DNA from 4 places in the Janthinobacterium sp. HH106 genome. Region 2 is predicted to be linked to each of the others. Evidence: predicted binding sites of a transcription regulator. Region 2 holds the regulator's gene; each other region holds the start of a gene.
What was found. The regulator FNR, encoded in region 2, switches genes on or off when oxygen is low (the NO sensors DNR and NnrR bind a similar motif). The targets are predictions, from matches to a motif close to TTGATNNNNATCAA.
Positions count from the first base shown of each region.

Region 1 (7,961 bases), on a different contig from region 2:
GGCGCCACCACGTAGAGCGCCAGTTTCGCCCCTGCGAAACGCAGGCTGGCGCTGGCCGTGTCGTAGCATAAAAAGGCGCAATCCATGCCGTCGTTCGAGCCGGCGTGGCCGGTGGCCGCGCCGCTGTCGGCGCCGTCCTGGCCCAGCAGGGTCTTGATGGCGCGGCTGACGGCGCCGATCAGGGCGGCCGGATCGCGCGGCCCCCGTTCGCGCAAGGCCTGGCTCAGGGCCGACGAGGCGATCAGGGTCATGAAGGCGCCCGGCACGCCGTGGCCCGTGCAGTCGGCGATGGCGGCGAACCAGCCCCCTTCGTGGCGTTCGAAAAAGTAGAAGTCGCCGCCGACGACGTCGCGCGGCTGCCATTCCAGGTGCGCGTCGGGCAGGGTGGCGCGCAATTCCGCATCGGAGGTGCGCAGCAGCGCGCGCTGGATCACGCTGGCGTAATCGATGCTGTGCATGATCTGCCGGTTCTTTTCCGCCTGCATGGTGGCCACCACGTTCATCAGCTGCAGGCCGAAGCCCACGCCGGCCAGCGCGCCATCCTCGGTGATGATGAAGCCGTCGGCCAGCGCCTTCTCTCCCGCTTCCACGGCGCGGAAGGTGAGGTCTTCGATGCTCATGGCGCCATCGACGATCAGCGGTTCCTTGTCCATGAAGGCGATGCAGCTCTTCTTGCCGTACACCTCGTGATAAAAGGGCTTGGACATCTGCGACATGAAGATATTGCGGCTGATCAAGCCGATCGGCTTTTGCTGTTCCGTGACGGGCAGGCTCATCATGTCACGCCGTTCCGTGAACAATTCCAGCACGGCGAAGTTGCTGGCGTCGGCCTGCACGGATTCCGTGGGAACGCACAGATCAAGCGCCACGGACGTGCGATAACGGGGAAGATGCAATCGAGAAGCGTTGAACTCCACAGCGGCTACCTTTACATGACGATCGGACCTTTGTTGTCGCGAGAGCAAGGCGACTGACAAACAGGCAATATCATCATGGTAGCCGCTGAATATGACGGCTTGATTACCGGCTTGTCAAAACCGTATGCAAGATGGCTGCATGGCAATCCGTTGCCGGGCTTACAGACGCCTGGCCAGCGCCTGTGCCTGCTCCAGCCAGCGCGCGCGCTGCGTGCCGGTGGAATCGATCATGGGGCCGAAGCAGGCCACCTTGACCGGCTTGACGCCGCAAAATTCCAGGGTCGTCTTGCGCAGCTGGTGAATGCCGGGCATGTGGTAGACCCAGCGGAAATACCAGGGCGGCGTGTCCATCGCCACCAGCAGCTGCGCCGTGCGGCCCTTCAGCAGCTGGGCGGGAAAGGCCTTGCCCGGGCGGTATTTGAAGGCAAAGCCGGGCAGGAAGATACGGTCGACAAAACCTTTCAGCAGGGCCGGCGCGCCGCCCCACCAGATCGGGTAGGCGAACACCAGGTGTTCGGCCCAGCTGATGGCTTCCTGCGCGGCCAGCAAGTCTGGCTCCAGCGGCTGTACCTGGCGGTAGCCTTCATGCAGGTTCTGGTCGAAGTCCAGCTGGCCCAGGCGCAGTTCGCGCACGGTATGGCCTGCGCTGCGGGCCGTGGCGGCGTAGGCCTCGGCCAGGGCGGCGCAGAAACTGTCGCTGGAGGGATGGCCGAGGAGAATTAAAATGCGCTTGGGTGTCGTCTTGGTCATGATGCAGGCTGTCCGTTAAAGAAGAGCTTGCATGCTAAAGCCTGCCCCTGGGGGCAGAGTCAAGCGCGCAGTGTCAGGCTGCCTGCAGTTGCTGGCGCGCCAGGCAGTCGCGGATTTCCGTGTCGATGTCGGCCAGCTGCGCGTCGAGCTGGCGCAGGCGGGCGATATCCTGCCGCACCTGCGCGCGCTTGGCGTCAATGTGCCGCGACAGGGCGGCCCAGTCCGTATCGTCGCCGGCCAGGACGGGCAGCAGTTCGGCCAGGCGGAAGCCCAGGACCTGCGCCTGGCGTATCAGTTTGACCTGCGCCAGGTCTTGCTGCGTGTAGACGCGATAGGCGCCGGAACGGCGCACGTCGCCCAGCAAGCCCAGCGCTTCATAGTGGCGCAAGGCCTTGGGCGAGGTGCCCGCCAGGCGGGCGATTTCTCCGATGTACATGCTTGTCCCTTGTTGAGCTGCGGCGCACGCAGTGTAGCGCAGGTGGCTTGCCAGGCGCTACCTTCCGCGCTGCCTCAGGAGGCTTTGCGCGGCGGGACTTTCTTCGCCGTGCACTCGGCGCAGGTGCCGTACAGCGACAGCGCGTGCTCGTGCAGCACGAAGCCCCGTTCGGCGGCGATCTCGTTCTGGCGCAGTTCGATGCCTTCGTCGACGAATTCATCGACCTTGCCGCAACCCGTGCAGACCAGGTGGTCGTGGTGCTGGCCTTCATTCAGTTCGAACACGGCGTGGCCCGATTCGAAGTGCCGGCGAAACAGAATGCCGGCCTCGGCAAACTGCATCAGTACGCGGTAGATGGTGGCCAGGCCCACGTCGATCTTTTCAGCCAGCAAGAGTTTGTAGACATCGTCCGCACTCAGGTGCTTGATCGTGCCTTCCTGGAACAGCTGCAGAATCCGCAAGCGGGGGATGGTCACTTTCAAGCCCGATTCACGCAGTTCCCTCAATATATCCATGTCTCCCATTCCTTTTTGTAGTCGCTGAGCGAGGTAAGCCATTATATCGCAAATGATAATCATTACCATTCTCATGTGTGCACTGGAAATAGTATGCTGCAGGGGCCGGCGGCAATCCAGTGACATCGGCGCAAGTAACCATTGCGCGGCGCGCAACTTGTCTCAGCATTGCGCGGCTGGCTGGCCGCTGAAATAGGGGACCTTGCATCGGTCACGCTGCATTGCCGCATTTTCTTGACTTGGGCAAAGGAAAAAATCCGTCTAGTGATGCCATCTAGCACTATTTGATGTGGATCAAAGTTTTTGTTGCACTGCACTCTTAGACTTCGCAGCGTTACTTAACGACAAAAAGAGGGAACTAGAATGAAAAAGTCCGCAACTGCAGCAGCAATCGTCCTGGCCGCCATCGGCGCCTTCGCCGGCAACGCAATGGCACAGGAAAGCCCATGGCTGGTCCGTGCCCGCGCCGTGCACATCGATCCGGCCAACAAATCTGCTCCTGTTGGTGGCGTCGGCGCATCCGACCTTATTCACGTCAGCAGCAAGACGATTCCTGAAATCGATATTTCGTATTTCTTCACGCCTAACATCGCTGCCGAGCTGATCCTGACGTATCCGCAAAAGCATGACGTTACCTTGTCCGGCACGAAGATCGGTACTTTCAAGCATTTGCCGCCGACCCTGTCGCTGCAATACCACTTCATGCCTGAAAAACAGTTCAGCCCATACGTAGGTGCCGGCGTGAACTACACGAATATCTCGGACGTGAAATTGCTGAACGGCGCAGGCCGCCTGGAGCATGACAGCTGGGGCTACTCGCTGCAAGCCGGTGTCGATTACAAACTGGACAAAAACTGGTCGCTGAACTTCGACATCAAGAAAGTACAGATCCGCAGCGACGTACTGGCCGGCGGCGCCAAGATCAGCGAAGTCAAAGTCGATCCTATCCTGATCGGCGTAGGCGTGGGCTACCGCTTCTAAATAGTGATGGCGCCCGCAAGGCGCGGACAATAAAAAAGGACGGCCTTGGCCGTCCTTTTTACGTTTGGTGCACGCTGTTTATTTTTTCAGCGTCTTTTCCAGCGCCAGCTGGTAGTCCGTCTTTTCGTAACCGGCCAGGTATTTGTTCGTCGCGTCGAGGAAGGCGCGCGAGCGGTAGGCCGCTTCCAGGTCCTTCACCCATGGCTTGGCCTTGTCGGCCGTGCGGATGGCGACCAGGTTGATGTAGCTGTCCGAGATCTTTTCCACGGAGAGGGCCGAGGTCAGCTTCATGCCGGCGGCCAGGGCGAAGTTACCGTTCACAAAGGCGTAGTCGGCGTCTGCCAGCGAACGTGGCAGCTGCGCCGCTTCCAGCGGCACCAGTTTCAGCTTCTTCGGGTTCTCCAGCACGTCGCGTTCGGACGCGCGCAGCGGGTCGACGTTCGGTTTGAGCTTGATCCAGCCCATCTTGGCCAGCATCACCAGCGCGCGCGCCTGGTTGGTCGGGTCGTTCGGCATGGTGATGGTGGCGCCGTTCTTCACGTCGGCCAGGGTTTTCTGCTTGCCGCCGTACAGGCCGATCGGCATGGTCGGCACGGTGATCAAGGAGCTCAATGGCAGCTTGTTATCGGTGGCGAATTTGGTCAGGTAGACGATGTGCTGGAACACGTTGGCGTCCAGCGACCCTTCGGCCAGCGCGTAGTTCGGCTGCACGTAGTCGTTGAATTCCACGATCTTGACCTTGTAGCCCTGTTTTTCCAGGATAGGCTTGATGCCCAGCTTCAGCTGGTCGGAATACGGGCCGGAGCTGGTGCCGATGACGAGTTCTTTCGGGTCCTTGGCGTGGGCGGCGGTGGCGAAGGCCAGGCTGGCGGCGGCCAGGAGCAAATTACGGCGAAGGTGGTTCATGCAGGTCCTTGTTTCTGAATTTGAATTAACGTTTGTCGAGGCGCTTGGCGATGCGCGTGCCGGCGAACTGGATGGTTTGCACCAGCACGATCAGGATGGCCACGGTGGCGACCATGATGTCCGTCTCGAAGCGGTAGTAGCCGTAACGGATGGCCAGGTCGCCGATACCGCCGCCGCCCACCACGCCGGCCACGGCCGAATACGACAGGAAGCTGATCGACAGCACGGTCAGCGCCAGCACCAGGCCGGAGCGCGCTTCGACCAGCAGCACGCGGAAGATGATCTGCATTTCCGACGCGCCCATGGCGTGCGCCGCTTCGATCACGCCGCGCGGCACTTCGCGCAGGTTCTGTTCCACCAGGCGCGCCAGGTAGGGAATGGCGGCGAACGACAGCGGCACGGCAGCCGCCAGCGGGCCGATCGAGGTGCCCGCGATGATGCGCGTAAACGGCGTCAGGGCGACGAGCAAAATGATGAAGGGGAAGCTGCGCACGGTATTCACCAGCCAGCCCAGGATCGTCGACAGGGGACGGTTTTCCAGCGACTGGCCTTCCGAGACGAGGAACAGCAAAATGCCCAGCGGGCCGCCGATCAGGATGGCGGCGGTCAAGCCGATGCCCAGCATGGTCATGGTCTGGCCCAGCGCCACCCAGATTTCCGGCAGCAGCTTGACGACGTTATTGATCGATTCTTCAAACATGTGTTGCATCCTTCCATGCGGTGGCTTCAAACGCTTCGGTGCCGTAATACGCCAGCTCGCGTCCCAGCGCCGTCTTGCGCGGAGTGGCCGTGTCGCTCAAGTCGAATTGTTCGGCGATGGCGCCGTTTTCCACGACGGCCACGCGGTTGCAGATGGCGCCCAGCACCGACAGCTCATGGCTGACGATGACGATGGTCACGCCGAGGCGCGCATTGATGTCGCGCAGGGTGTCGAGCAGGGCGCGCGTCGTTTCCGCGTCCAGCGCGGACGTCGGCTCGTCGCACAGCAGCACGTCGGGGTGGCTGGCCAGGGCGCGGGCGATCGCCACGCGCTGCTTCTGCCCGCCGGACAATTGCGCCGGATAGCTGTGCAGCTTGTCGGACAGGCCGACCAGCGCCAGGCATTCCTCGACTCTGGCGGCGATCTGCTCGCCCTTGGTCGTGCCATGGATTTTCAGGGGGAAGGCGACGTTGTCGAAGACGCTGGCGTTTTGCAGCAGATTGAATTGCTGGAAAATCATGCCGATATTCTGGCGCGCGTCGCGCAGCTCGCTCTTGCCCAGGCGGGTCAGTTCGCGCCCGGCCACGGTAATGGTGCCGCTGTCGGGGCGCTCGAGCAGGTTAATCAGGCGCAGCAGGGTCGATTTGCCGGCGCCGCTCTTGCCGATCAGGCCGAAAATATCACCGGGATAGACTTCCAGCGTGACCGATTTGACCGCGTGGAATTGTTCGCCCTTGGGCAGCGCGAAGGTCTTGTTCGCGCCATCGATGCGAATCACCGGCGTACGGTGTGGTGTGGTCATGCAGTGTTTCCTTTTTTATTGGACCGTCACAGGCGTGCTTGCAGGGGCCAAATCGCCCAGCCTGTTACGTCGGTTGCGTAGTATACCTCCGATCGTGTTATTACTCCTACGACAGAATCTTGCTTTGAATATGCAAATAATGTCTATGCGACTGTTTTCAAGTGAAAAAAGCGGAAAAGCGGCGTTCTTGCCGAATTTAATCGCGCCGATGGGCGTGGCGGAACCGCATCTTGGTGAAAAGTTCGACGCGCCCTGTGCAGGCATCGCGGTGATTTTATGTGCGGTTCGGCTCAGTTGCCGTTTTTTCGCCGCAGGCACGGCCGTTTACTGCCTGCGATTGTCCTCTTCACGGGCAGATTCTGCTCCGCTGGCCGCAGGACCTTCGGGACGGCGCAACAGGTAGATGAGCACGGCGAGCTCCATGGCGCCCACCATGGCGATGACCCACCACGGCGGATGGCCGAGGCACATGGCGACGAAGCCGATGGCCATGCCCAGGCAAGCCATGGCCTTGCCGCGCCGCGACACGGCGCGGTGTTCGCGCCACTGGCGCAGCGATGGGCCGAAGCGCGGATGGTGCAGCAGCCAGTGCTCGAGGCGCGGCGAGGCGCGGCTGAAGCAGGCCAGGGCGAGGATCAGGAAAATCGTCGTCGGCATGACGGGCAGCATGGCGCCGATGATCCCCAGCAGCACCATCAGGGCGCCGGCAGCGGTCCAGGCCCAGCGGCGCAGGCGCGCGCCGTGCGCTTCGCGCAGGGAAGCCTGGGCGTGCGGCTCGCCCATCAGGCGAGGGCGCCGGCTGTCAGGCCCTGGCTGCGGGGCGGGGAAACGATGGGCTGTGCGTTCAAGGTGTGCGTATCGTGGCGGGTGGCCGTCATGTTTTTTGCCGTATGTGCTGCGCTATTATGGAGGAATCAAGGCGAAGCTGCAGGCTTGCCGGGGCCGCAATGATAACAATCCTGCAGGGTAATAACAAGAATCATTCTCATTTGCGGCCTGGTCTGAGGCGCCGGATAACGCTGGATATTTTTGGCAATGCAGACAATAATCGGCAACAGAAGACGTTGTCGTGGACATCCTTACCGTTATTATCGATTTTTTCGATGCTAACTAGGTATATTTTCCGTTTTACATCGATCTTCATGCCATGCATAATCTGTTGCAACTGAAGCCAGACAATCAGCCGCAGCGCTTCCCGCCTGCCGCCGGTTGCGGTTTTGACATCCTCCACTCCAAACAGGAATTTACAATGAAAAAACTGCTCGCTTTTATCGCCGCCGCCGGCTTCTCGCTGTCCGCCTTTGCCGCTCCGGAAGTCTATGTCATCGATGGCAGCCATACTTTCCCCCGTTTCGAATACACCCACATGGGTTTCTCGACGCAGCAAAGCCGTTTCAATAACACCACCGGCAAGGTTACCCTGGACCGCGCCGCCAGGACGGGCGCCGTCGAAGTGCTGATCGACACCAAGTCCGTCGATACGGGTTCGACCCTGTTCAACTCGCACATCCAGGGCGAAGACTTCCTCGACACGCCCAAGTATCCCGTCGCCACGTACAAATCGACCAAGTTCAATTTCGACGGCGACAAGCTGGCCTCCGTGGAAGGCAACCTGACCCTGAAAGGCGTGACCAAGCCAGTGACCCTGACCGTCACCTCGTTCAACTGCGCACCGCACCCGATGCTGAAAAAAGACGCGTGCGGCGCCAACGCCACGGCCAAGATCAAGCGCTCGGAATTCAACGCCGGCAAATATGCGCCGGCCGTTAGCGATGACGTGACCCTGACGTTTGCGATCGAAGCCATCAAGCAGTAATCGTTGGCTGCATGACGTAAAAATGGCGGCGGACTTCGGTCCGCCGCCATTTTTTTTGAGTGGGTGGTGGCGGTAGGTCGGATTAGTGCGGCAACGCCGCGCGTAATCCGACATGAGCCGCCAACAAGGTGCCGGATT
Region 1 is NZ_LRIC01000041.1:133-8,093, reverse strand. Features, by position in the region: gene JAB8_RS16330 (SpoIIE family protein phosphatase) at 1-896, opposite strand, end outside; gene JAB8_RS16325 (NAD(P)H-dependent oxidoreductase) at 1,077-1,667, opposite strand; gene JAB8_RS16320 (MerR family transcriptional regulator) at 1,741-2,103, opposite strand; gene fur (ferric iron uptake transcriptional regulator) at 2,178-2,618, opposite strand; gene JAB8_RS16310 (OmpW family outer membrane protein) at 2,982-3,599, shown strand; gene JAB8_RS16305 (MetQ/NlpA family ABC transporter substrate-binding protein) at 3,678-4,505, opposite strand; gene JAB8_RS16300 (methionine ABC transporter permease) at 4,531-5,205, opposite strand; gene JAB8_RS16295 (methionine ABC transporter ATP-binding protein) at 5,198-6,007, opposite strand; gene JAB8_RS16290 (YbaN family protein) at 6,332-6,790, opposite strand; gene JAB8_RS16285 (YceI family protein) at 7,257-7,823, shown strand.
Region 1: JAB8_RS16310 (OmpW family outer membrane protein) is a predicted target of FNR. The motif match lies at 2,903-2,916, and genes of this name have one in related genera.

Region 2 (7,961 bases):
CAGCACGGCATTGAGGGGCGTGCGGATTTCATGGCTCATGTTGGCCACGAAATCGCTCTTCGCGCGGTTGGCCGCCTCGGCCCGGTCGCGCTCCTGTTCCAGCTCCGCCGCGCGCGATTCGAGCTCCTGCTGCAAGCGGTCGCGCTCGCTCATCAGGCCGTTGAACGCTTCCGTCAGCTCGCCGATCTCGTCGCGCTGCTGCACGGGCACGGGAGTGAAACGGCTGCCGCTGGTGCGCAGCGCCTGCAGGGTGTCGCGCAGGCGCACCAGCGGCGAGAGCAGGCGCACGGTGACCCAGCCCAGCACGGCTGCGGCCAGCAGCGAGGCGAGGATGCTCCACAGCACCAACCGGTACAGCACGCCGTCGAACGGTTCGAAGGCGTCGTCGAGGGGCAGCGAGGCGGCCAGCAGCCAATTTACGGATTTCAGGCGCTTGAAGCTGTTGACGGCCGTGATGCCGCGGCTGTTGGTGCTGACCATGGTGCCTTCGCCATCGTCCTTCAGCAGCCGGGTGGTCGTCAGGTTGGCGTTCGGCAGGCGCGGCTGCAGCAAACGGCTGGTGTCGGGATGCAGCACATAGCGCGGCACGGCGCCGCGCGTGAGGACGAAGTAATAGCCGCTCTTGCCGATCTTTTCTGAGCGCAACCTCCCCAGCAGGTTATCCTTGTACAGGCGCAGCACGCCGATCACCACGCCGGCCACCTGGCCATCGGCGCCCAGCACGGGCGCGACCATCTGCACGATGGGCATGCCGCTCGATTTGCCCAGCATCGGCTCGGTGATCATGGGCTGGCGCGTGCGCAGCACGGTCTGGAAATACTCGCGCTCGGCGACGTTGATGCCGGCGCGCCCCGCCACTTCCGGCATGTCGGCCACGACGGCGCCGTGCGCGTCGAGCACCAGCACGTCGTCGAACAGCACCAGCATCGAGCGGCGCGAATAGTATTCGCGCAATTGGGCGGGCTGGGCGATCAGTTCCGGCGGCTGCTGCCGGGCCGTCAGGGTGACGATCTGCAGCAGCATGCCCAGCTTGTCGTCGAGCTCGGCGGCGGTGCGGCTGATCAGGGACGACTGCTGGCTCAACAGTACCTTGGTGAAATCGTCGCGCATGTGCTGCACCTGGATCATGGTGACCAGCGCGATCATGGCGATCGAGGTCAGGCTGGTGGCCAGCGCGACTTTTGCTTTGATGCCGAGAGGCTTCATGATTTCCTTTTCAGTACCGGGCGGCACAGGCGGCAGATAATGCTGTCAGGAATTTTCCTATCAATACCCCAGCTTGGCAAGCGCCGCCACGCAAATTGCCCTCTCCGCATGGGCTTTTGACGATGTTGCCATATAATTAAAGTCGGAACGTCGTTTATTCAGCGAAATTGCGGTGAAATTGGCACACGGCAACCCTGTATGCAGTAAACTTGTTGTTGCATTTTCTAAAAGGTACCGACATGACTGAAGCGCTACTCACTCCAACCTCGCCCACAGTGACCGTGGAAGCGTTGCGTGCGCGATGCTCGACCTGCAGCATGCATCAATTGTGTCTGCCGATGGGCCTCGACGTGGGCGACATGGACAGACTGGACCAGATCATCGGCCGCCGCCGCAAGATCGTGCGCGGCGCTTCGCTGTTCCGCATCGGCGACTCGTTCCAGAACCTGTATGCGATCCGTCTGGGCCACTTCAAGACCTACCAGATCAATCCGGGCGGCGAAGAGCAGGTGACGGGTTTCCAGATGGCGGGCGAACTGCTGGGCATGGACGCCATCAGCGCCGACCGTCACCACTGTAATGCGGTGGCGCTGGAAGACAGTGAAGTGTGTGAAATCCCGTTTTCCAGCCTGGAACAATTGCTGGGCAATATGCCGACCCTGCTGCGCCATTTCCACCGCATGATGAGCCAGGAAATCACGCGCGAGCAAAGTGTCATGCTGTTGCTGGGCAACATGCAGGCGACGCAGCGTTTTGCCGCCTTTATCGTCAACCTGGCGTCGCGCTATGAAGCGCGCGGCTATTCGGCCAGCAAATTTCAGTTGCGCATGTCGCGCGAGGAAATCGGCAACTACCTGGGCCTGACCATCGAAAGCGTCAGCCGTTTATTGTCGAAATTCAAGAAGGAAGGCTGGCTGCGCGTTTCCAACCGCGAGATCGAGATCTTGCAGCCGGCCAAGTTAAAAGCTATTACAGCCGGCACCGACGTCTGCAAGTAACAGCACCGTCAAAACCTGCTGCGCGTCGTGCTTTGCGGCCTGCGATGCTCGCTGTGCTATAGCACAGCTGTGCTTCTCAGCCACAAATCACTGCCGCTCGCTACGGTTTTTTCCCGGCGCTGTACGTTATAGCTCTTCATCCGCGTGCAGCGCGATGCTGCGTTGCACGGGCCAGGTCCAGATGCCGGACAGGCGCCACTCGCGTTTGTCGTTTTCCACCAGCACTTGCCAGCGGCTGCGCTCGAGCATCGGCAGCGCCACGGAAAAATTGCCGGCCGCATCGGGCTGCACCAGCAGCTTGATATCCTTTTCCGGCAGGGTCGCATGCGCCAGGTGCAGCTGCAAAGGCCCCTGGTACGCCTTGCCGAAGCTGTGCACGGAGCCGCTCAGGCGCGCTGCAGCGACGTCATACGACAGGGTCGTATCCATGGCCAGGTCGCTGGCGATCGTGTCGCGCTTCAAATCCTGGTTGATCGCCTTGCCCTGCTTGTAATAGTCGCCCACCACCAGCGCATCGGGCTGCGTAAACGCGATATAGCCCATGAAGCTGCCGACGACCACGGACAGGCCGGGACCGATCATCAGCAGCCATGGCCAGCGATGCTTGTACCAGGGGGCAACGGGAGGTTGCAGTTTCAGACTGTCGGACATGGTATTTCTCCTGTGTTTCTGGTATACGGCCAGCCCCCATGCGGGGACCGGCCTTCCTGCATTAGCGCGGCACGATGAACACCGCGCTTTCGCGCACGTGCAGCGACGGGTCGTCCAGCGAGTGCAATTCGATCGCAATCTTGTTCGAGCCCTTCTCGCCGACGCCGTGCGGCACGCGCAGGCGGATCGGCCAGCCCAGCGTTTCCGTCGGCTGCAAGGTCACTTCGTCGCGCGTCAGCAAGGTCAGGCCCGGCAAGCCGGATGCGCTGATTTTGAAATGCTGGCTTTGCTCCGAGGTGTTCATGATCTGCAGACGATAGACGTTTTCGATCATGCCGTCTTCCACCTCGCGTCCCATCGAACCGCGGTCGCGGATCACGTCCATTTTCAGGGGCGTGCGCAGGGCCAGCGACGTACACACGGCGATGATGATCAGGGCCAGGATGGACGTGTAGATCAGCACGCGCGGGCGCATGGCGCGCTGGCGGATCTGCTTCGAATTGAAGTTGTTTTCCATCGCATGGTCGGTGCTGTAGCGTATCAGGCCACGCGGCCGCTCGACCTTGTCCATCACGGTATTGCAGGCATCGACGCAGGCGGCGCAGCCGATGCATTCATACTGCAGGCCGTTGCGGATATCGATACCGGTCGGACACACCTGCACGCACAGGGTGCAATCGATGCAGTCGCCCAGCTTGTCGTTGTTGCCGGCCTTCTTGCTCATGGCGCCGCGTGGTTCGCCGCGCTTGGCATCGTAGGTGATGATCAGGGTGTCCTGGTCGAACATGGCGCTCTGGAAGCGCGCGTAGGGGCACATGTATTTGCACACCTGCTCGCGCAGCCAGCCCGCGTTGCCGTAGGTTGCCAGGCTGTAGAACAAGACCCAGAACCATTCCCAGGGACCGAAATTGAGGGTGGTCACCTCGCGCGCCAGTTCCTTGATCGGCGTGAAGTAGCCGACAAAGGTAAAGCCCGTCCACAGGGCGATGGCGCCCCATACCAGGTGCTTGGCCGTCTTCTTGAACGCCTTGCGCACGGAGGGGCCCTGCTTGTCGAGGGCCATGCGCGCGCTGCGCGTGCCCTCGATGCGGCGTTCGACCCACAGGAAGATTTCCGTGTATACCGTTTGCGGGCAAGAAAACCCGCACCACACCCGCCCGGCAATGGCCGTGACGAGGAATAACAAATACGCACAGATGATCAGCAGGGCCGCCAGATAGATGAAATCCTGGGGCCACAGCACGACGCCGAAAATGTAGAACTTGCGCGTGGTCAAATCGAACAGCAGGGCTTGCCTGCCATTCCAGGTCAACCACGGCAAGCCGTAGAACGCGAGCTGGGTAAGCCATACGCATACCCATCGCCAGGTAGCGTAGCGTCCTTTGGCCTCGCGAGGGTAGATTTGCTCGCGGGCCGCATACATCTTGATGACTTGAGGTTCCATTACATCATTTCACGGGCGTCTGGGGATTCGACAGGCTCCAGACATACGCCGACAGCACGTGTACCTTGGATTCGCCGAGGAAGTCGCTGAAGGCCGGCATGGTGTTGTTGCGACCCTTGCGCACGGTTTCCATGATGGTATCGGCGCTGCCGCCGTACAGCCAGATCTTGTCCGTCAGGTTAGGCGCGCCGAGCATCTGGTTGCCCTTCGCATCGGCGCCGTGACAGGCCATGCAGGCGCCGAACTTGGCCTTGCCCAGCACGGACTTGACGGGGTCCGACGTGGAACCGGACAGACTCAGCACGTAATGGGCCACGTTCTCGACATCTTTTTCGGAACCGAGCGCGGCGCCCATCGGCGGCATCTGCCCATTGCGGCCGTGCATGATGGTGGTCTTGATGATGTCGGGATCACCGCCATACAGCCAGTCCTTGTCCGTCAGGTTGGGGAAGCCCTTGTTGCCGCGGGCATCCGAACCGTGGCACTGCGCGCAGTAGGTCAGGAACAGACGCTGGCCGATCGCTTGCGCCTGCGGATCGGCGGCCACCGTCTTCAAGTCCTGGCTCAGGTACTTGTTGAACAGGGGGCCGTAGTCGGCTTCCGCCTTCTTCAGCTCTTCCTCGTACTGGCCCGTCGATTTCCAGCCCAGGCTGCCGGCGTAGGTGCCCAGGCCCGGGTACAGGAACAGGTAGGCCAGCGCGAAGACGATGGTGATGTAGAACAGCCACATCCACCAGCGCGGCATCGGCGTATTGAGTTCCTTCAAGTCCTCGTCCCACACGTGGCCCGTGGTGCCGTCGGCGGGGGCGCCGGCGGCCACTTTCACTTTCGACTGCGAGTACAGCAGCACGCCGCAGCCGATGATGCCCAGCAGGGACAGCACGACGATGTAGATATTCCAGAAGCCATTGGTAAAGTCAGCCATGGTTGCGCTCCCCTTGTGCCGGCGCGGCATCGGCCGGATAGTCGAGCGCCTCGTCGGCGAACGGCAGGCGTGCCGCCGCGTCGAAGTCGCCATTGCTGCGGCTGAACGTCCACCACAGGATGCCCACGAATGTCATAAAGGAAACCACCGTCATGACGCTGCTGGCGCTGTCAAACAGGTTTTCGATTGCCATGCTAATTCCTTGTTTTGATTAATGTACCGAGGCCTTGCAGATAGGCGACCAGGGCGTCTTCTTCCGTCTTGTCCTGCAGCTGCGCGGGGCCGGCGGCGATCTCTTCGTCGCTGTACGGCTGGCCCAGGCGTTTCAGGGCGCGCATCTTCGGCATGATGTCGTCAGGCACCAGCTTGGTCTTCGCCAGCCATGGGTAGGCCGGCATGTTCGACTCGGGCACCACGTCGCGCGGGTTGTTCAAGTGCGTGCGGTGCCATTCGTCGCTGTAGCGGGCGCCCACGCGGGCCAGGTCCGGCCCCGTGCGCTTGGAACCCCACTGGAACGGACGGTCGTAGACGAACTCGCCGGCGACCGAATAGTGGCCATAGCGTTCCGTTTCCGCGCGCAGCGGACGCACCATCTGCGAGTGGCAGTTGTAGCAGCCTTCGCGCACGTAGATGTCGCGGCCCGCCAGGCGCAGCGGCGAATACGGCTTCAGGCCGGCGACGGGCTCCGTCGTGCTCTTCTGGAAGAACAGGGGGACGATCTCGACGGCGCCGCCGATGCTGATCACCACCGTGACCAGGGCGATCAGCAGCCAGGGGTTTTTCTCAATCCATGCATGTGAAAATTTCATTTGCTTTCGCTCCTATCAGGCGTGCGCCGCGTTCAGTTCCGGAATGCGGGCGACGGGGAGTTTGCTGCCGCGCAGAGTCATCCAGGTGTTGTAGCCCATGATGCACATACCCGACAGGTACAGCAGGCCGCCGGCCACGCGCACCACGTAGTACGGATACGTTGCTTTCACGCTCTCGACAAAGGTGTAGGTCAGGGTGCCGTCCGGATTGACCGCGCGCCACATCAGGCCCTGCATCACGCCGGCGATCCACATCGCGGCGATGTACAGCACGATGCCGATGGTGGCCACCCAGAAGTGCACGTCGACCAGGCGCGTGCTGTGCATCTGCGTGCGGCCCGCCAGGCGCGGCAGCAGGTAGTAGATCGAACCCATGGTGATGAAGCCCACCCAGCCCAGGGCGCCCGCATGCACGTGGGCAACGGTCCAGTCGGTGTAGTGCGACAGCGAGTTGATGGTCTTGATCGACATCATCGGACCTTCGAAGGTGGCGATGCCGTAGAACGACAGCGAGACGATCATGAATTTCAGGATCGGATCGGTGCGCAGCTTGTGCCAGGCGCCCGACAGGGTCATGATGCCGTTGATCATGCCGCCCCAGCTTGGTGCCAGCAGGACCAGCGAGAAGACCATGCCGATCGATTGCGTCCAGTCAGGCAATGCCGTGTAGTGCAGGTGATGCGGGCCCGCCCACATGTAGGTGAAGATCAGCGCCCAGAAGTGGACGATCGACAGACGGTACGAGTACACGGGGCGCTCGGCCTGTTTCGGGATGAAGTAGTAGACCATGCCCAGGTAGCCGGCGGTCAGGATGAAGCCCACCGCGTTATGGCCGTACCACCACTGGATCATGGCGTCCTGCACGCCCGCATACGCGGAATACGACTTGGTGAACGAGGCTGGCATGACGGCGCCATTGACCACGTGCAAAATCGTCACGGCCAGGATGTAGGCGCCGAAGAACCAGTTGGCCACATAGATGTGCTTGACCTTGCGCTTGATCAGGGTGCCGAAGAAGACGATGGCGTAGGCGATCCAGACGACGGCGATGAGGATGGCGATAGGCCATTCCAGCTCGGCGTATTCCTTGCCGCGGGTCAGGCCCATGGGCAGGCTGACGACCGCGCACAGGATTACCGCTTGCCAGCCCCAGAAGGTAAAGGCGGCCAGTTTGTCGGAAAACAGGCGCACCTGGCAGGTGCGTTGCACGACGTAGTACGAGGTGGCGAACAGGCCGCAGATGCCGAAGGCGAAAATCACCGCATTCGTGTGCAGCGGACGCAAGCGTCCGTATGTCAGCCATGGTATGTCGAGGTTCAGGGCAGGCCAGGCCAGCTGAGCGGCGATGATAACGCCAACCAGCATGCCGATGATGCCCCATACCACAGTAGCGACCGCGAATTGCTTCACGATCTTGTAGTTATAGTTCAGCGATTGATCCACAAAGACTCTCCCTGGAATTACTATTTATGATGGTGGCCAGAGAGTAAGTGTTTGACCGCGAAAAAACTTTGATGTGGATCAAAATTCCCCGGATGAAATAAGCGTAGCGAACTGGCATCGAAATAAAGTGATATTTCGATCAAAAAAGCCGTACAAGATCCCTGCAAAAAGGGCATGTGGAGCAGACGCGCCGGCCATGGCGTGCGGGACGCCGGCCGGGCGATGAAGTCAGGGATGCGGTTCGCCGGGCGCCGGCTTGACCGTCGTATCGTCGTCCTGCAGCACGCGCAGGCCCGGTCCGACGAGGTCGTCGAACTGGCCGCTGTCCGAGGCCGTGAAATACACCCACAGGGCGATGAAGACGACCACGACGCTCAGGGGGATGAGGAGATACAGTGCTTCCATGTTCAGGCTTTCCGCAGGCGCAGGGCGTTGGCGATGACGACGGCCGAGCTGGCAGCCATGCCGACGCCGGACAGCCAGGG
Region 2 is NZ_LRIC01000012.1:132,991-140,951, forward strand. Features, by position in the region: gene JAB8_RS06675 (response regulator) at 1-1,206, opposite strand, end outside; gene fnr (fumarate/nitrate reduction transcriptional regulator Fnr) at 1,446-2,204, shown strand; gene JAB8_RS06685 (FixH family protein) at 2,331-2,855, opposite strand; gene ccoG (cytochrome c oxidase accessory protein CcoG) at 2,917-4,299, opposite strand; gene ccoP (cytochrome-c oxidase, cbb3-type subunit III) at 4,304-5,224, opposite strand; gene JAB8_RS06700 (cbb3-type cytochrome c oxidase subunit 3) at 5,217-5,417, opposite strand; gene ccoO (cytochrome-c oxidase, cbb3-type subunit II) at 5,419-6,033, opposite strand; gene ccoN (cytochrome-c oxidase, cbb3-type subunit I) at 6,049-7,476, opposite strand; gene ccoS (cbb3-type cytochrome oxidase assembly protein CcoS) at 7,705-7,881, opposite strand; gene JAB8_RS06720 (heavy metal translocating P-type ATPase) at 7,884-7,961, opposite strand, start outside.

Region 3 (7,961 bases), on a different contig from region 2:
AGGTTCGATGTCAATACCAGCTGCGCCTGGTTGCCGATGGTGACGATGGAAGCCGTCACGCGCGAGTTGTTCTTGCTGTTGCCATTGATGGCGGCGGCGATTTCCTGCGGCGTCAGGTTGCCGTCGGCATCCTTGTCAGCGGCGCTCAGGTCGATGTCAAAGCTGTTGTCTGCGGTGACGGGGGCCAGCGGATCGCCGATCCGCACGGCCAGCGTGCCGCTGCCGGCGGCGGGGCTGCTGGCGAGGCCGCTGTACGAAGTCTGGCTGGCTGTGGCCAGTTGCTGTACGAAAAAGGAATAGCTGCCGGCAACTGCCGTGGCATCGGCCGTGCCGCTGCCATAGGCGGTATTGCTGAATGTGGCGGACTGGCTCAGCAGCGACTTGCTGCTGCTGCTCATGGTCGTCATCGTACTTTGGAAGGCGCTCATGGCCAGCTTCAGGTTGTTCAGCGCCGCGGCCGTGGTGTTGGCCAGTGCGGTTTGCTTAGTCAATTTGTCCTGCTGCGCCGCGACCGACTTGGTAGCCAGGTTTTTTGCAGTGACGAGCGGATCGTATTGCGGTGCAGTAATTACGTTTGCCATGCCAGACTCCTGAATAAAGGGATATACCGGTACAAGGCGACCCCCATTCCCGTTTTGTGAAGTTTTCCTGAAAGAAACTTACACCAACCTCATTTTACCTGTCCGCGGAACCAGAATTGCGTCGCCAGCTCGTCTTGCCGCTTGGCATCGACACGTTGTTGCTCATTTGCAACATGTTTTTGTTTTTGCGTCAGCACCTGGTCCAATACTTCGCGCTTGGCCCAGGCCGTATTGAGCGCGCGTTGCGAGACGGCCATGTTGGCCTCGTGCAAATGCAGGTCGGTACGGTGCTGGTCGGCCATCTGCATGACGGCTTGCTTGAAGTTGCCGCAATTGACGGACAGGGCCAGGGGCAGGGCGCCGCTGGGGCCGCTATCCGTGTACAGACCCGTCAGGCGCTCCAGGTTTTTCTGGTAGCGCTCGCGCACGGCCGTCTGCGCCGCCATTTCGCCTTGCAGGCGTTCGACTTCGGTGCTGCGCAGGCCGACCAGGGTGGTCAGGTTGCGGATAGTATGCGCGTCGCTCACGTATGCTCCTAGGCCATGATCTGTTCAAGTTGTTCGATGCACGGCCCCATCGGCGCCTCTTCCTTGGTGCCCTGGCACAGGAAGGCTTCGATGGGCGCGTGCAACTGCACGGCGCGGTCGGTGATCGGGTCGGCGCCGGGCACGTAGGCGCCCAGCGGGATCAGGTCGCGCACGCGCGCATGGCGCGCCATCGACGCTTTCAGCGCGCGCGCCGCCTGCATGTGGGGGGGCGTGATCACCTGCGCCATGCAGCGGCTGATCGAGGCGGCGATATCGATGGCGGGGTAGTGGCCCCGCTCGGCCAGTTCGCGCGTGAGCACGATGTGGCCGTCGAGAATCGCGCGCGCCGTATCGACCACGGGGTCCTGCTGGTCGTCGCCTTCGGCCAGCACCGTGTAGATGGCGCTCATGCTGCCTTCCGGGTGGGCGCCGTTGCCGGCGCTTTCCACCAGTTGCGGCAGGTTCGAAAACACGGACGGCGGGTAGCCGCGCGTGGCCGGCGGTTCGCCCAGGGCCAGCGCCACTTCGCGCAAGGCCATCGCATAGCGCGTGAGCGAGTCGACCAGCAGCAGCACGTGCTTGCCCTGGTCGCGGTAATGGGCGGCGATCGAATGGCACAGTTCGGTGGCCATGATGCGCATCAAGGGCGATTCGTCGGCCGGCGCGATCACCAGCACGGCTTTTTTCAAGCCTTCGGCGCCCAGCGATTTTTCCACGAATTCGCGCACTTCGCGGCCCCGCTCGCCGATCAGGCCGACGACGACGACATCGGCCACGGTCTGGCGCGTGATCAGGCCCAGCAGCACGCTCTTGCCCACGCCGGAGCCGGCCATCAGGCCCACGCGCTGGCCCTTGCCCAGGGTCAGCATGCTGTTAATCGCCCGCACGCCCACGTCCAGCGGTTCGACCACCGGTTGTTTCTTCAGGGGATTGATCTTCGGCGGCGTCACTTCCAGGATGTGTTCGCCGCCGAGGCGGCCCAGGTCGTCGATCGGCTCGCCCAGGCCATTGACCATGCGGCCCAGCCACGACGGGCCGATCTGCAGGCTGGCCTTGTCGGGCAGGGGCAGGACTCTGGCGCCCGTGGTCAGGCCCGTGGCCTTCTTGAACGGCATTAAATACGACAGTTTTTCGCGGAAGCCGACGACTTGCGCATCGAGCCATTCGCCATTGACTGTTTCAATTTGACAACGCTGGCCCGTGTGCAGGCGGCAGCCGGCGCTTTCCAGCAGCAGGCCGGAGGCGCCGACCAGGCGGCCGGTGGGGGTCGCGACCGGGATGTCGCCGATCTCGAAGCTGCGCAGCGTGTCGGCGATCATGCAGGCGCGCCGTGGTCTGCGTGTTCGGCGGCCAGCGCCAGGTGGCTGCTGACCTGCTCCATGCAGGCCGACAGGCGCTGATGGCAGCCCGCGTCGACTTCATTGTCGCCGGCCTTGATGCGGCATTCGCCCGCGTCGAGGCGCGCGTCGGCGATCAGGTTCCAGCGCTTGGCGCGCTTCGGATCGAGTTCGCTGATGCGTTTGAGTTCTTCCGGATTGAGGAAGACGTCGATTTCCTCGCGCGTGGGCGGCATCGAGGCCAAGGTCTCGTCGACCAGGGCCAGCAATTGCACCGGCTGCAGCGCCAGTTCCGCGCGGATCACCTGGCGCGCCACCTTGGCCACCAGGTCGACCACTTCCTTGCGCTGCGCTTCGCGGTAATCGGCGCGCACTTTCTTCAGGTCGCGCAAGATGGCGTCGACGGGGCGCGCCAGGCGGTCCAGCGCCACCAAGGTTTCATTGCGGCCTTCTTCGCGGCCCTGCGCCATGCCATCGCTGCGCCCGGCGTCGTAGCCATCCTGCTGGCCTTGCACCAGGCCCACTTCGTAGCCGTCGCGCTGGCCCTGCTCGAAACCTTCCGAGACGGACGCCTGCCACTGGCCATCCGTGTCCTCGTTGGAGGCACGCTGGCCGGCGGCGATGAATTGCGACAGCGGCGGGAAACGATACGAGCGGAAGTGTTTCATTCGATCACCGCTTCGGCAAACAGTTGCACTTCGATCTCGCCCGCATCGGCGAGGCCTTTGACGGTGGCCATGATTTCCTGACGCGTCTGTTCGATGCGCGACAGGGGCACGGGGCCGGAGCGGCGCATCATGTCTTCGAAACTCTGCGCCTGGCGGCGCGGCATGGTTTTCAGCACGGCGTCGCGGATCGACGGTTCCGCGCCCTTCAGTGCAATCGCCCACTGTTCCATCGGCACGTCTTCCAGGATGCGCGTGAGCGTGACATCGCTCTGCGTGGCCAGGATCAGGAAGTCGTACATGCTCAGTTCGATTTCCGACACGACGTCCGGGTCGTGCGCGCGCAGCAGTTCGACCAGCGCGGCGCGGTTGCCCGGCATGCGGTTGAGAATCTCGGCCGCCTGGCGGATGCCCTCGACGCTGGTGCTTTGCGTGTCGAGCGCGCCCAGGCAGCGGCCCACCAGTTCGTCGAGCTCGACCAGCAGGTCGCGGTCGATCTCGTCCAGGCGCGCCAGGTTCAGCAAGACCAGGTCGCGGCCTTCGGCGGGCAGGGCGTCGAGGATCTGGCCGGCCAGCGCGGGCGGCAGGAAGGCCAGGAACACGGCTTGCATCTGCACGTGCTCGTTGACGATGTATTCGGCCAGCCATTTTGGCGAGGCCCATTGCAGGCGCGCCATTTTGGGGCGGATGGCGTCGCCGTAAATGTTGTTGAGCACGCTATTTGCGATATCGCTGCCCAGCGCCATGTCCAGCGAGCGCTTCAGGTAGCTGCGCGAGGCGCCGTGCACGCCGCTTTGCTGGCGGTAGTCGTCGAAGAAGGTCTGCATGGCCGTTTTCACGGATTCGACCTTGATGCCGCTCATGCGCGACATCACTTGCGTGACTTCCAGCAATTCTTCGCGCGACAGGCAGCGCAGCACATTGGCGGCCTGTTCTTCGCCGATGCTCAGCAGCACGATGGCGGCCTGTTCCACTGGGTTCAGGCTGGCGCTTTCGTATTCGGCGCCGTCGGAGGGATTACTGTTGTTGAGTTCGGCCATTTTTCTGCATCCATTGTTTGACGACTTCGGCGACACGCTCGGGTTCTTTTTCCGCCAGCACTTTCAGGTGGTCGACCATCACGTCGACCGCCGAGCCTGGTGGCGGCAAGTCATAATTTTCCAGCAGCGGCACGACCGGCATGGCGTTGCCGGCGGCGGCTTCGCCCTCGAGCGCCAGCGGGCTGCCATTCACGCCCAAGGCCGGCGCGCCGGCGGCGGTCACGCCATTGGCGCCGGCGGCGGCGTTGCTGCCGCCCAGCGCCAGGGCCGGATCGAGCTGTTTCAGTGCCGGCGGCGCCAGGCGCGTGGTCAGCAGGCGCAGCAGCGGACGCAGGATCAGGAAGTAGCCGAGCACGGCACCCAGGGCGTACAGCAGCCAGCTGCTGAAATCGACGACGGTGTCGCGCTCTTCCCACCATTGCGCCACGGGCGGCTTGGCAGGGAAGGCCAGCGCCGTCAGGCTCAGGCTGTCGCCGCGCTGGGCGTTGATGCCCAGGCCGCTGTTGAGCATTTTTTCGATATTGCCCAGTTCGGCTGGTGTCCAGCCCGTTTTCGGGTTCGGTGCGGCGGCGCTGTTGAGGACGACGGCGACGCTGAGTTTTTCCAGGCGGCCACGGCTGCGCTTGATCTGCGTGATGCTGCGGTCATACGCGTACTGGCGTGTGGTGGCGTTCTTGCGGGCCGTGCCGTCGTCGGACGGCTTCGGCGCGCCATCGGCGGGTGCGGCACCGGCGGCGTCGGCCGGTGCCGGCACGGCGGCCGCTGGCGGACGGTTCGACAGGCTGCCGGGAATGCCGGCCACGGTGCGGTTGCGTTCCTGCTCTTCGCGCATCGCTTCGCTCGTCACTTTCGGCGCTTCGCCGTATTTTTCCAGCGTTTCGTCCACGCGGTCGTTGTTCACGGCGGCCGTCACGCTGAGCTTGAAGTTGTCTTCGCCGATGACGGGACCGAGCAAGCCCGTGACGTTGCGGCGGATTTCATCCTGAAAGCGTTTCGCGCCTTCATTGCCGGCGGCCGACGCATCGAAACCGTCCGTCAGGTCGACGTGCGAGGACAGCAGGTTGCCGCCCTGGTCGACCAGGCTCACGCGCGTGGGCGCCAGGCTGGCGACGCTGCCGGCCACCATGTTGATGACGGCGGCGATCTGTTCCGGCGCCAGGGTGCGGCCCGGTTTCAGCGCCACGACGATGGAAGCCGACGATTTGTCGCCGTCGCTGGCGACGAACGACGTCGACTTGGCAATCGACAGATGGACGCGCGCCGAAGCGATCGCGTCCATCGTCATGATGCTTTGCGCCAGCTCGCCTTCCAGGCCGCGGCGGAAGCGCACGTCCTGCACGAATTGCGATACGCCCAGCGGGTCATTCTTGTCCATCAGTTCCAGGCCGGCCGGCAGCTGCGCCGTCACGCCCTTCGAGGCGAGCAGCATGCGTACCTTGCCCAGCATGGCGTCGGGCACCAGCACCTGGCCGCTGTCCGGATGCAAACGGTAGGGGATGTGCTCGGCGTCCAGGGTGGCCATCATGTCCGTCACGGCCACTTTTTCGCGCGCGCCAAACACCGGCTTGTAGTTGGCCTGGTCGCGCCAGGCATACATGGTCACCATGGCGGTGATGCCGATGGCCAGCACGACGATGGGAACCAGGTTTTTCAGCAGGGCGGGCGGGATGGCGGGCTGGGCGCCTGGGCGCCAGCGCGCAAATGCGGACTTCATGGTGGTAATCACTTGGGGTAACTTTCGCTGGGAGGCTGGGCGTGGATCAGGACGTGAAGATTACAGAGGCAGTTTGATGAGTTCGTCGACCGCGCCCATGACCTTGTTGCGCACTTGCATCAACATGGAAAAGGACAGGCTCGCTTCCTGGCTGGCCAGCATGGCGCCGACCATGTCGTCGCTCTTGCCGCTGTCGACGTCGCTCATTTTTTGTGCAGCCATGCGGTCGTCGCCGTTGACCTTGCCGATGGCGTCTTTCATGCTTTGCGCAAACGAGAAGCTGGATTGTTCCGGTGCGCCGAACTGGGCGGCCGGCGCGATGCTGGCGCCCAGGGCGCGCGCGTCATTGCTCAGTGCTGCCAGATCGGCCTTGATCAGACCTGCGAGTTCGTTGCTCATCTTGCCCTCTACTTTCAATATGCGGTGACGTATCAATCAGAAATTACTGGTGTTGCCATTCCGGCAGGCATTACATCCAATGCCATCTTGCCTGGCCCAATTGACAGGGCCCATCAGTTTTATCAGTTGCCACACCATCCGCTCAAGCAGATTCAACAAACCCGGCAGAATCGCGCCGAATGATTTACATGGCCATGATAACTAATAATTATCTGATAAAAGTTTCTTCTGGTGGCAATAAGAGGGACTGGAAACTGCCATAAAAACCGGAATCAGGTAAGCGGAATGGCGCACTGCAAATCACTTTTTTCTCGCTATAAGCTTACCTCGAGGCAACTATAAAGTAAAGAGAGGATTGCCTCAAGGAATATTGATACATGGCAATATTTTGCTTTTTCATGTATTGTTCAGCACCGTAGTCATCCAGCATGCGATACGATGCGCAATCGTTTGCTCGCCGGCCGGCCGGTTGGCAAGGCCAAGATGATGCTGTATTTAATTTCGGGCGATCCGTATAATTTGTTCTGCCACCGCAATACCGACATGACCACTACATGACAATCATTACCAAGACAGATCAAACTGCGCGCCATCAAGTCCTCGATTCCTGTCTGCTTGGACGTCCTGTCCATTTGCTGCATGTATTCGGCGCCCAGCTGCGCGACGACCTGGCCGTGGCCCTGCGCCAGCCGATGAGCCGGCGCTACTGGGGCAATTTCCAGATCGATGCCGTGACCTTGTCGCGCGTGGAGAACGAGGACAGCGCGAATCGCTGGCTGAGTTTTTCCACGCCGGCCGGTCAGCCGGGCTTTGCGCTCGAACGGCAGATCCTCTTGAGCGTGCTGAACTATCGCTACGGTAGTGCCGGCGCCAAGGGCGCGCTGCCCGATCCGGCGCAAGTGCGCGTGACGGCCACGGAAGAGCGCCTCGCTGTGGTGCTGGGACAACAGTTGGTGAACAGTTTGTTCACGCGCATCCACAAGAATCTGCAAACCCTGGGCAAGAGCAGCGACATCGACACCAGTGCCGAGGTGGCCGTGCAGTCCGGCGTGCACCCGGCGCGCGGCAGCTGGATCGTCACCGTGTCGCTCAGCGACGTCGAAGCGGGGCAGAGCGGCCAGTTCTGGTTCTCGCTGGACAAGCGCCTGATGGCCGATGTGTTGCGCGGCCTGTTGCCCGAACGCGCGCAAGCGAAGAAAGCCTTGCGCGGCAGCGTGCGCCCGCTCGCGTCGCGCCTGCAAGTGACCCTGGAAGGCCGGCTCGTCAGCAAGCAGATGCAGCTGGGCGCCTTGTTCGACCTGCGCGTGGGCGACGTGATTCCCGTCAGTCTGAGCCGTACTGACGTCATGCTGGACGACTCCCGTTTATTTACAGCGGCTGTTTCCGAACACAAGGGCAAGCTCTGTTTAACCTCATTTGAAGATGTCGAATAATATGAATATGACCGATACCAACCAGAGCGAAACCCTGCTGGAAGACCTGGGCGATGACATGATCATCGACCAGGGCGACGTTGCCGACGTGGCCAGCACCCGCGCGCGCCGCGACATTCCGCAGATGATGCGCAAGATTCCCGTCACCCTGACCTTGGAAGTGGGCTCGGCCCGCATTTCACTGGAAGAGTTGATGGCCATCGGCCCGGAAAGCGTGATCGAACTCGACATGCTGGCCGGCGAACCGCTGGTGATCAAGGTCAAT
Region 3 is NZ_LRIC01000014.1:18,498-26,458, forward strand. Features, by position in the region: gene fliD (flagellar filament capping protein FliD) at 1-581, opposite strand, end outside; gene JAB8_RS07440 (flagellar export protein FliJ) at 671-1,108, opposite strand; gene fliI (flagellar protein export ATPase FliI) at 1,117-2,427, opposite strand; gene fliH (flagellar assembly protein FliH) at 2,424-3,113, opposite strand; gene JAB8_RS07455 (flagellar motor switch protein FliG) at 3,110-4,150, opposite strand; gene fliF (flagellar basal-body MS-ring/collar protein FliF) at 4,128-5,864, opposite strand; gene JAB8_RS07465 (flagellar hook-basal body complex protein FliE) at 5,925-6,263, opposite strand; gene JAB8_RS07470 (FliM/FliN family flagellar motor switch protein) at 6,818-7,696, shown strand; gene JAB8_RS07475 (FliM/FliN family flagellar motor switch protein) at 7,698-7,961, shown strand, end outside.
Region 3: JAB8_RS07470 (FliM/FliN family flagellar motor switch protein) is a predicted target of FNR. The motif match lies at 6,634-6,647, and genes of this name have one in related genera.

Region 4 (7,961 bases), on a different contig from region 2:
AGGTCGCCTTGCGCCGCGCGCGCCACCGAGTCGAGCAGGGCATTGACCTTGCGGCTGTCGTTGGCGGCCTTGGCCTGGATGCTGTTTTCCAGGTTCACCTGGTCCGTGATGTCGATGGCGAACTTGACCACTTTATACGGCTTGCCGTTCAGGTCGAGGATGGGGTTGTAGGTCGCTTGTATCCACACCACCTTGCCATGGTTGCCCAGGCGCTTGTAGCGGCCCGCGTCGAATTCGCCCCGGTTGAGTTTTTGCCAGAATTTCTTGTACTCGGCGCTGCCCGCATACTCGGGCTCGCAGAACATGCGGTGGTGTTCGCCCTGGATATCGCTCAAGTCATAGTCCATGACGGCGAGGAAATTGCCGTTGGCTTCGAGCACCTTGCCCTGCATGTCGAATTCGATCACGGCCTGTGCCTTGCCGATGGCGCTGACCTTGCCTTCGTATTCGGCATTGCGCTTTTTCAGGGCCGTCACATCGCTGGCGAACTTGACTACCTTGAAGGGGCGGCCCTCCGCGTCAAAGATGGGGTTGTACGAGGCATTGAGCCAGATTTCGCGTCCGTCCTTGGTCACGCGCTTGTATTCGCCTGCGTCGAACTCGCCCTTGCCCAGTTTTTGCCAGAACTGCGCGTACTCCTCGCTCTTGGCGTACTCGGGCTCGCAAAACATGCGGTGGTGCTTGCCTTCGATCTCGTCGAGCGTGTAGCCGACGGACTTGAGGAAATTGTCGTTGGCGCGGATGATGGTACCGTCGAGCCGGAACTCGATCACGGCCTGGGCCTTGCTGATGGCGTCGATCTTGCCTTCGTAATCGGCGTTGCGGTGCTTGCTGGCCGTGATGTCGGTGGCGAACTTGATGACTTTATACGGTTTGCCGTCCGCGTCGAGGATGGGGTTGTAGGAAGCGTTGATCCACACTTCGCGGCCATCCCTGGCGCGGCGCTTGTATTCGCCCTGGTCGAATTCGCCGCGTGCCAGCTTGGCCCAGAAGTTGGCGTATTCCGCCGTTTTTACATACTCGGGATCGCAGAAGATGGCATGGTGCTTGCCTTGCACCTCGGCCAGGCTGTATCCGACGACACGCAGGAAATTGTCATTCGCATGCAGGATGGTGCCGTCGAGTTCGAATTCGATGACGGCCTGGACACGGTTCAATGCAGTATTTATCGCTTCTAAGTCCAGATCCTGCGTGGGGCTGACATGGCTGGCTGCGTCCATAGTATGTCCTTCGATATGAGAAGAGGAATGGGGGCGATAAGGCTGCTGTTATTATTTTTCTGCTATCCGTATAAGGCAAAAATGTCATTGCATCGGCCGTGATTTGGTGATAATCGGTGAGAATGTGCGCAATGAACTGCCGCCCATGTTTTTTCTGCGCTTGGCCTATAGGAGATAAATTGTAGAGTATTGATTTGAATCAATAATTTTATTATTCCCCAGCGTCTGGCGAAAAACAAGGGGAGGGAATAAATAATGTAAGAATTGTCGTAATTACCCCATGCCGGCATATCACAAACGCATTCCTTCGCATAATAAAACGACGTTATTATTATTGTGGTTTTGTTATTTGAATGAATATCCAATTGATAGCTTCTGCCGGAGTTTGCTGCTTGTAGCAGAATCGATCCGCAAACGATGTTGTACCATGGCGTAGCATGCTGGCGGCCGTGCGCACTGTACAAAAATAATACGAGCGTTCTTTTATGCGGTATAGTAAAGCTTCATCCCTTGCAACCACCTCATACGTTGAGCAAAACCAATAAGGAAGAGACATGAGTGCTGAATATCAAGTGAACGGCGCCGTTGCCGTCATTACCCTGGCCAATCCGCCCGTCAATGGTCTGGGCCTGGCGACGCGCACGGCCGCCGTGGCCGGCATCCGCCAGGCGCTGGAGGACGAGTCCGTCAAAGCCATCGTCATCACGGGCGCCGGCAAGGCCTTTTCGGGCGGCGCCGATATCAAGGAATTCAATTCGCCCAAGGCGCTCACGGAACCGACCCTGCACACCCTGATCAACGTCGTCGAACAGTCGACCAAGCCCATCGTGGCAGCGATCCACAGCGTCTGCATGGGTGGCGGCCTGGAGCTGGCGCTCGGTTGCAACTACCGCGTGGCGGCGCCTGGCGCGCAGATGGCCTTGCCGGAAGTCAAACTCGGCATCTTGCCGGGCGCGGGCGGCACGCAGCGCCTGCCGCGTGTGCTGGGCCTGGAAATGGCCCTCAACATGATCGTCTCGGGCACGCCCGTGGCGTCCGAAAAACTGGCCGGCACGGCCCTGTTCGACGAAGTCATCGCCCCCGGCGCCGACTTGCTGGCCGCCGCCGTGGCCTTCGCCACGAAGATAGCCGACGTGCGCCCGCTGCCGAAAGTGCGCGAGCGCAAGGTCGATTACCCGAACCATGAAGCGTTCCTGCAGTTTTCGCGCAATACCGTCAAAGCCATGTCTGGCCCGTTCCCCGCACCGCTCAAATGCGTCGATGCCGTGGCGGCCGCCGTGACGATGAAATTCGACGATGGCTTGAAGTACGAGCGCGAACTGTTCATGCAGCTGGTGCAGTCGCCCGAATCGAAAGCCTTGCGCCACGCCTTCTTTGCCGAGAGGGTCGCCAGCAAGGTGCCCGATGTGCCGTCCGATACGCCCGTGCGCACGATCGCCAGCGCGGCCATCGTGGGCGCCGGCACCATGGGCGGCGGCATCGCCATGAACTTCGCCAACGCGGGCATTCCCGTGATGCTGCTGGAAACGAAGCAGGAAGCGCTGGACAAGGGCCTGGCCACGATCCGCAAGAATTACGAAAACACGGTCAAGAAGGGCAAGCTGACGCAAGAGAAGGCCGAGCAGCGCATCGCGCTCGTTTCCGGCACGTTGGCGTATGCCGACATCGCGCAAGCCGACATCGTCATCGAAGCCGTGTTCGAAGAGCTGGGCGTGAAGGAAACCGTCTTCAAGCAGCTTGACGCCGTCATGAAGCCGGGCGCCATCCTTGCCTCGAACACGTCCACCCTGGACCTGGACAAGATCGCCGCCTTCACCCAGCGCCCGCAGGACGTGATCGGCACGCATTTCTTCAGCCCCGCGAACGTCATGAAGCTGCTGGAAATCGTCCGCGGCAAGGAAACGGGCAAGGACGTGCTGGCGACGGCGCTGGCGCTGTCGAAAAAGCTGAAAAAAACGGGCGTCGTCTCGGGCGTATGCGACGGCTTTATCGGCAACCGCATGATCGAGCAATACAGCCGCCAGGCCGGCTTCCTGCTGGAAGAAGGCTGCTTGCCAGAGCAGGTCGACAAGGCCGTCGAGAAGTTCGGCTTCGCCATGGGCCCGTTCCGCATGGGCGACCTGGCCGGCAACGACATCGGCTGGGCCATCCGCAAGCGCCGCTACGTGGAAAAGCCGGACGTCACGTATTCGAAGACGGCCGACCTGCTGTGCGAAATGAAACGCTATGGCCAGAAGACGGGCGCCGGCTGGTATGACTACAAGGCGGGCGACCGCAAGGCGTATCCGTCGGAACAGGTGAATGCGATGATCGTTCAGCATTCCGCCGACATCGGCGTGACGCGGCGCAAGATCAGCGACCAGGAAATCGTCGAACGCCTCGTGTATGCGCTCGTCAATGAAGGCGCGCGCATCCTGGAAGAGGGCATCGCCCTGCGCGCCTCGGATATCGACATGGTGTATCTGACGGGCTACGGCTTCCCGCTGTTCCGCGGCGGCCCGATGTTCTACGCGGACACGGTGGGCTTGCCGAACGTGCTCGATACGATCGCCGGCTACGCCAAAGGCCGCCACGGCGAAGCGTGGACGCCGGCGCCCCTGCTGGTGAAGCTGGCGGGCGAGGGCAAGGGTTTCAATAGCTAAGCCGACGCCAACAGTATTGTCGGATTACGCGCGGCTTTGCCGCGCTAATCCGACCTACCCGGCTCTTGAGCCCTCGTAGAGGCGTAGGTCGGATTAGCGGCGGCACGCCGCGTAATCCGACACCACCACGGACGCCAGCAAGCATGTTTACTTCTTCTTCGCCACCATCTTGACCGCCTCGTTGACGATGACGGGGTTGTCTTTCTGGATGTAATAGCCGGCGCCCGTGATGCGCTCGATGGCTGGCGCGCCGGACAGGCGCTGCCAATCCTTTTCCTGCGCCCGCACCACGTTTTCAAACGAGCCCATTTCCTCGATGCCGAACTTGTCGCGCACCAGCAGCATGGCGGGCACGCGCAGCGGGCTGTTCATGTCGACGTGTTGCAGACATTGCGTCTGGGCATCGAATTCGGCCGATTCCGTACTGTTGAACATGAGTTTGCGCCGCGTCTTCACGAGCATGGCGTAGGTGGACGCGTCCGTCTGCAGGCGGTTCCACTGCTGCGGGTGCGTGGGGTCGAGCAGGACCAGGCCGGCCACGTCCTGCGGGTACAGCCGGGCATACACATACTGGTACAGTCCGCCCAAGCCGTGGCCGACCAGCACATACGGCGGCTTCAGGCCCGCCTGCGCCAGCAGGGCGCGCTGCTGGGCGGCAATGGTGCAGGGATCGCGCGGCGTGGTGGTCTTCTGGCTGTCGCCATAGCCGGGACGGTCGTAGACGAGCACGCGGTGCTGCCGGGCGACTTCCGGCACGACCTTGGCCCATACATCCTTGCCGTCGCCCATGGCCGACTGGAACACGACGGGCAAGCCGTCCTGGCCGCTCAGGGTATACGCGATGCTGGCGTCGGGCAGGGCCGCAGTGGCCGGCACACCTGGCGTGGCCGGGGCGGATGGAAACAGAGAGCAGCCGGAAAAACAGCCTGCCAGCAGCAAGCCGGCGCTGGAGAGGAGCATGGTGCGCGCGGGGCGGCCGATGAATAGATGATGCATGAATCTCCTTCTTTGTTCACGGACCGGTATGGCGTGCCAGCCATTATAGGCAAATCGTCTCGAAGTGGAAATGCCGAACAGAGCCGGATTTCCCCACCTGTCAGCCGGCCTCGGCGCGGTGGCAGACGGCTTCGATGCGGTTGCCGTCGGGATCGAACAGAAAGGCCGCGTAATAGCTGGCGTGATAGTGGCGCAGGCCGGGCGCGCCCAGGTCGATGCCGCCATGCGCCAGTCCGGCCTGCCAAAACGCTTCCACGGCCGCGCGCGAGGGGGCCTTGAAGCAGCAGTGGCGGCGCGGCGCGTCGTCGGGCTGCGGGCCCAGGCGCACGGAAAAGTAGCTGCGCTCGGGGTGCTGTGCATCGCTGCGCTCGCCGTAGCCTATCCAGGCGTTGGCATGGTCGCTGCCTACCTTGGGCACGTCGAGCGCGGCAAAGACGGCGTCGTAGAAGCGCTCGGCGCGTTCCAGGTCGCTGACGGTGAGGGATACGTGATCGAGCATGGGCACTCCGCTGTAAAAAACAGGACGGCCATAGCATAGCCCGGATCAGGGCGGCCGTGGGCGGCAGTGACCGAGTGATACCGTTGCTGGTTGACTGCTGGTTAAGGGTGGCGGGCGAGCCGCGCCACGATGTTGCGGCTCATCAGCTGCACGCGGGGCGCGAACAGCATCACGGCGCAGAAGGCCACGGGCCAGGCGGCAAAGAAGGCATGGCGCCAGCGGGGCAGGAAGTCCGCCTGCAAGCCGATATTGAGCCAGGTGACCCAGGCGCTCATCAGCAGGGTCATGAGCAGCGACATCAGGAAGGCAAATACGCAGCGCAGGCGCAGGGCATCGGACATGGGGCACTTTCAAAATGGTGAAGATATGCAGCGTAACAACTTGCAGCAATCTATACTAGAGCCATATTTTTAATTTCAAATTCCGAAAATGCAATCATGCTTGACGAATCATGCTCGATGACCTAGCCCTGTTTGTCGCCATCGTCGAGGCGGGCAGCCTGCATGCGGCGGCCGTCAAGGAAGACTTGCCCGCCGCCACCGTCACGCGCCGGCTGCAGAAGCTGGAAAGCCAGCTCGGCTACCGTTTGCTGAACCGCAGCGCGCGCCGCCTGCAGCCGACGGCGGAAGGCTGGCAATACTACGAGCAGTGCAGACCCCTCGTGCACGCGCTGCGGCAGGCGACGCAGCAGCTCGACGCCAGTCTGTCGGCCGTTTCGGGCAGCATCCGCGTGCTGGCGCCCGTGAACTTTGCCAGCGGCTTGCTGACGCCGGCCTGGGTCAGTTTCATGCAGCAGTATCCGGATATCCGCCTGGAGCTGGAACTGTCGAACCTGCTGCAAGACCTCGTGGGCAGCGGCGCCGACCTGGCCATCCGCGTGGGCGCGCTCGACGATTCCTCGCTGATGCAGCGCCGCCTCGGCAGCGCCGCGCTGGTGATGGTGGCCGCGCCCGGCTACCTGGCGCGCGCGGGCGTGCCGCGCGACTTGCAAGACCTCGAGCGGCACGAGCTGATCGTGGCCGAACCGCTGCGCAGCTGGCGCTTGCGGCGGCCCGGCGACGGCGCCGAAATGCTGATCGAGCCGCAGGCGCGCCTGCGCGTCAACGAAATGCGCCTGGCCGTGGAAATGGCCGACGCGGGCATCGGCATCCTGCTGTGCCCGCTTTTGCAGTGCCGCGACGAGGTGGCGCGTGGTTCGCTCGTGCGCGTGCTGCCCGACTGGATGCCGCAGCCGCGCCACGTGTACGCCGTGTGGACGCAGCGGCGCTACCTGCCGGCCCGCGTGCGCGTGCTGCTCGAGCACCTGGCGGCGTTTGCGGCGGCCAACCCGCTGTTGAATGAGGATGCCGGTGCCGATGAGGTGGCTGCCCTGGCGCGCGGCGCGCCGGGAATCCTTTCTATTTAGTAATACCGAGCGCTTGTACTTTTCGCCAGGATCGCGTTAAGATAAAGCTGCACGCTTATCCAGCGGGCAATCTGGTGTTTTTTCGCGCAATCCGTCCCTATCCATGAGAGTAGCAATGAAATATCTGATCGTTCCCTTCTTGCTGGCCATCACTGGCTGCGAAGTACTGTATGACGCGAACCGGGACAAGATCGGCGAGTATTGCAACAGCCTCAATAATTTCGACGACCGCAACGCCTGCCGCAAGCGCAACCAGACCAGCTACCAGGAATACGTGCAGCAGCGCGACCAGCTGAAAAAGGGCAAGAGCGAAAAATAGGCTTGCCGCCGCCTGCGCCGCATACGCTGCTTAAAAAAACAAACGCCGCTGACCAGTCAGCGGCGTTTTGCTTTGCGGACCCCGGCCTGGCGACCGGGGCATGCATCAGATCAGTCGTCGGCGTAGATATTGTTGTCCTTGGTTTCCTTGACGAACAGGGTGCCGATCACGACAGTCGCCAGGGCGACGACGATCGGATACCACAGGCCGTAATAGATATCGCCCTTGAAGGCCACCAGCGCGAAGGCCGTGGTCGGCAGCAAGCCGCCGAACCAGCCGTTACCGATATGGTAGGGCAGGGACATCGACGTGTAACGTATACGCGTCGGGAACATTTCCACCAGCATGGCGGCGATCGGGCCATACACCATGGTCACGTACAGCACCAGGATGAACAGCAGCAAGACGACCATCGGCTTGTTGATCTGGTCTGGATCGGCTTTCGCAGGGTAGCCCGCTTCCTTGATGCCGGCGCCGATTTCTTTCTTCAGCGCTGCTTCATGGGCCTTGCTCTCGGCATCGAAGTTCAGGCCGTCCGGCGTCATGACGGCGTTAAACGACGTAAATTCCTTCGTGCCGATGCGTACCTTGGCGATGCTGCCCGCTGGCGCGTCTTCCTTCGTGTAGTTCACCGAGCTGTTCGACAGGAAGCCCGTGGCGATGTCGCACGACGACGGGAACTTCTTGGTGCCGGTCATGTTGAACTGGAAGTGGCAGGAAGCGGGATCGGCCACCACCACCACTGGCGAGTTCTTCAGTGCAGCTTCCAGCTGCGGATTGGCGAAGTGGGTCAGGCCGTTGAAGATCGGGAAGTAGGTCAGGGCGGCGATCAGGCAGCCGCCGAGGATGATGTACTTGCGGCCGATGCGGTCCGACAGGC
Region 4 is NZ_LRIC01000002.1:655,375-663,335, reverse strand. Features, by position in the region: gene JAB8_RS03565 (PAS domain-containing methyl-accepting chemotaxis protein) at 1-1,220, opposite strand, end outside; gene JAB8_RS03560 (3-hydroxyacyl-CoA dehydrogenase NAD-binding domain-containing protein) at 1,775-3,862, shown strand; gene JAB8_RS03555 (alpha/beta fold hydrolase) at 4,010-4,858, opposite strand; gene JAB8_RS03550 (VOC family protein) at 4,959-5,357, opposite strand; gene JAB8_RS03545 (DUF2798 domain-containing protein) at 5,459-5,698, opposite strand; gene JAB8_RS03540 (LysR family transcriptional regulator) at 5,809-6,762, shown strand; gene JAB8_RS03535 (hypothetical protein) at 6,878-7,081, shown strand; gene JAB8_RS03530 (MFS transporter) at 7,192-7,961, opposite strand, start outside.
Region 4: JAB8_RS03565 (PAS domain-containing methyl-accepting chemotaxis protein) is a predicted target of FNR. The motif match lies at 1,410-1,423, and genes of this name have one in related genera.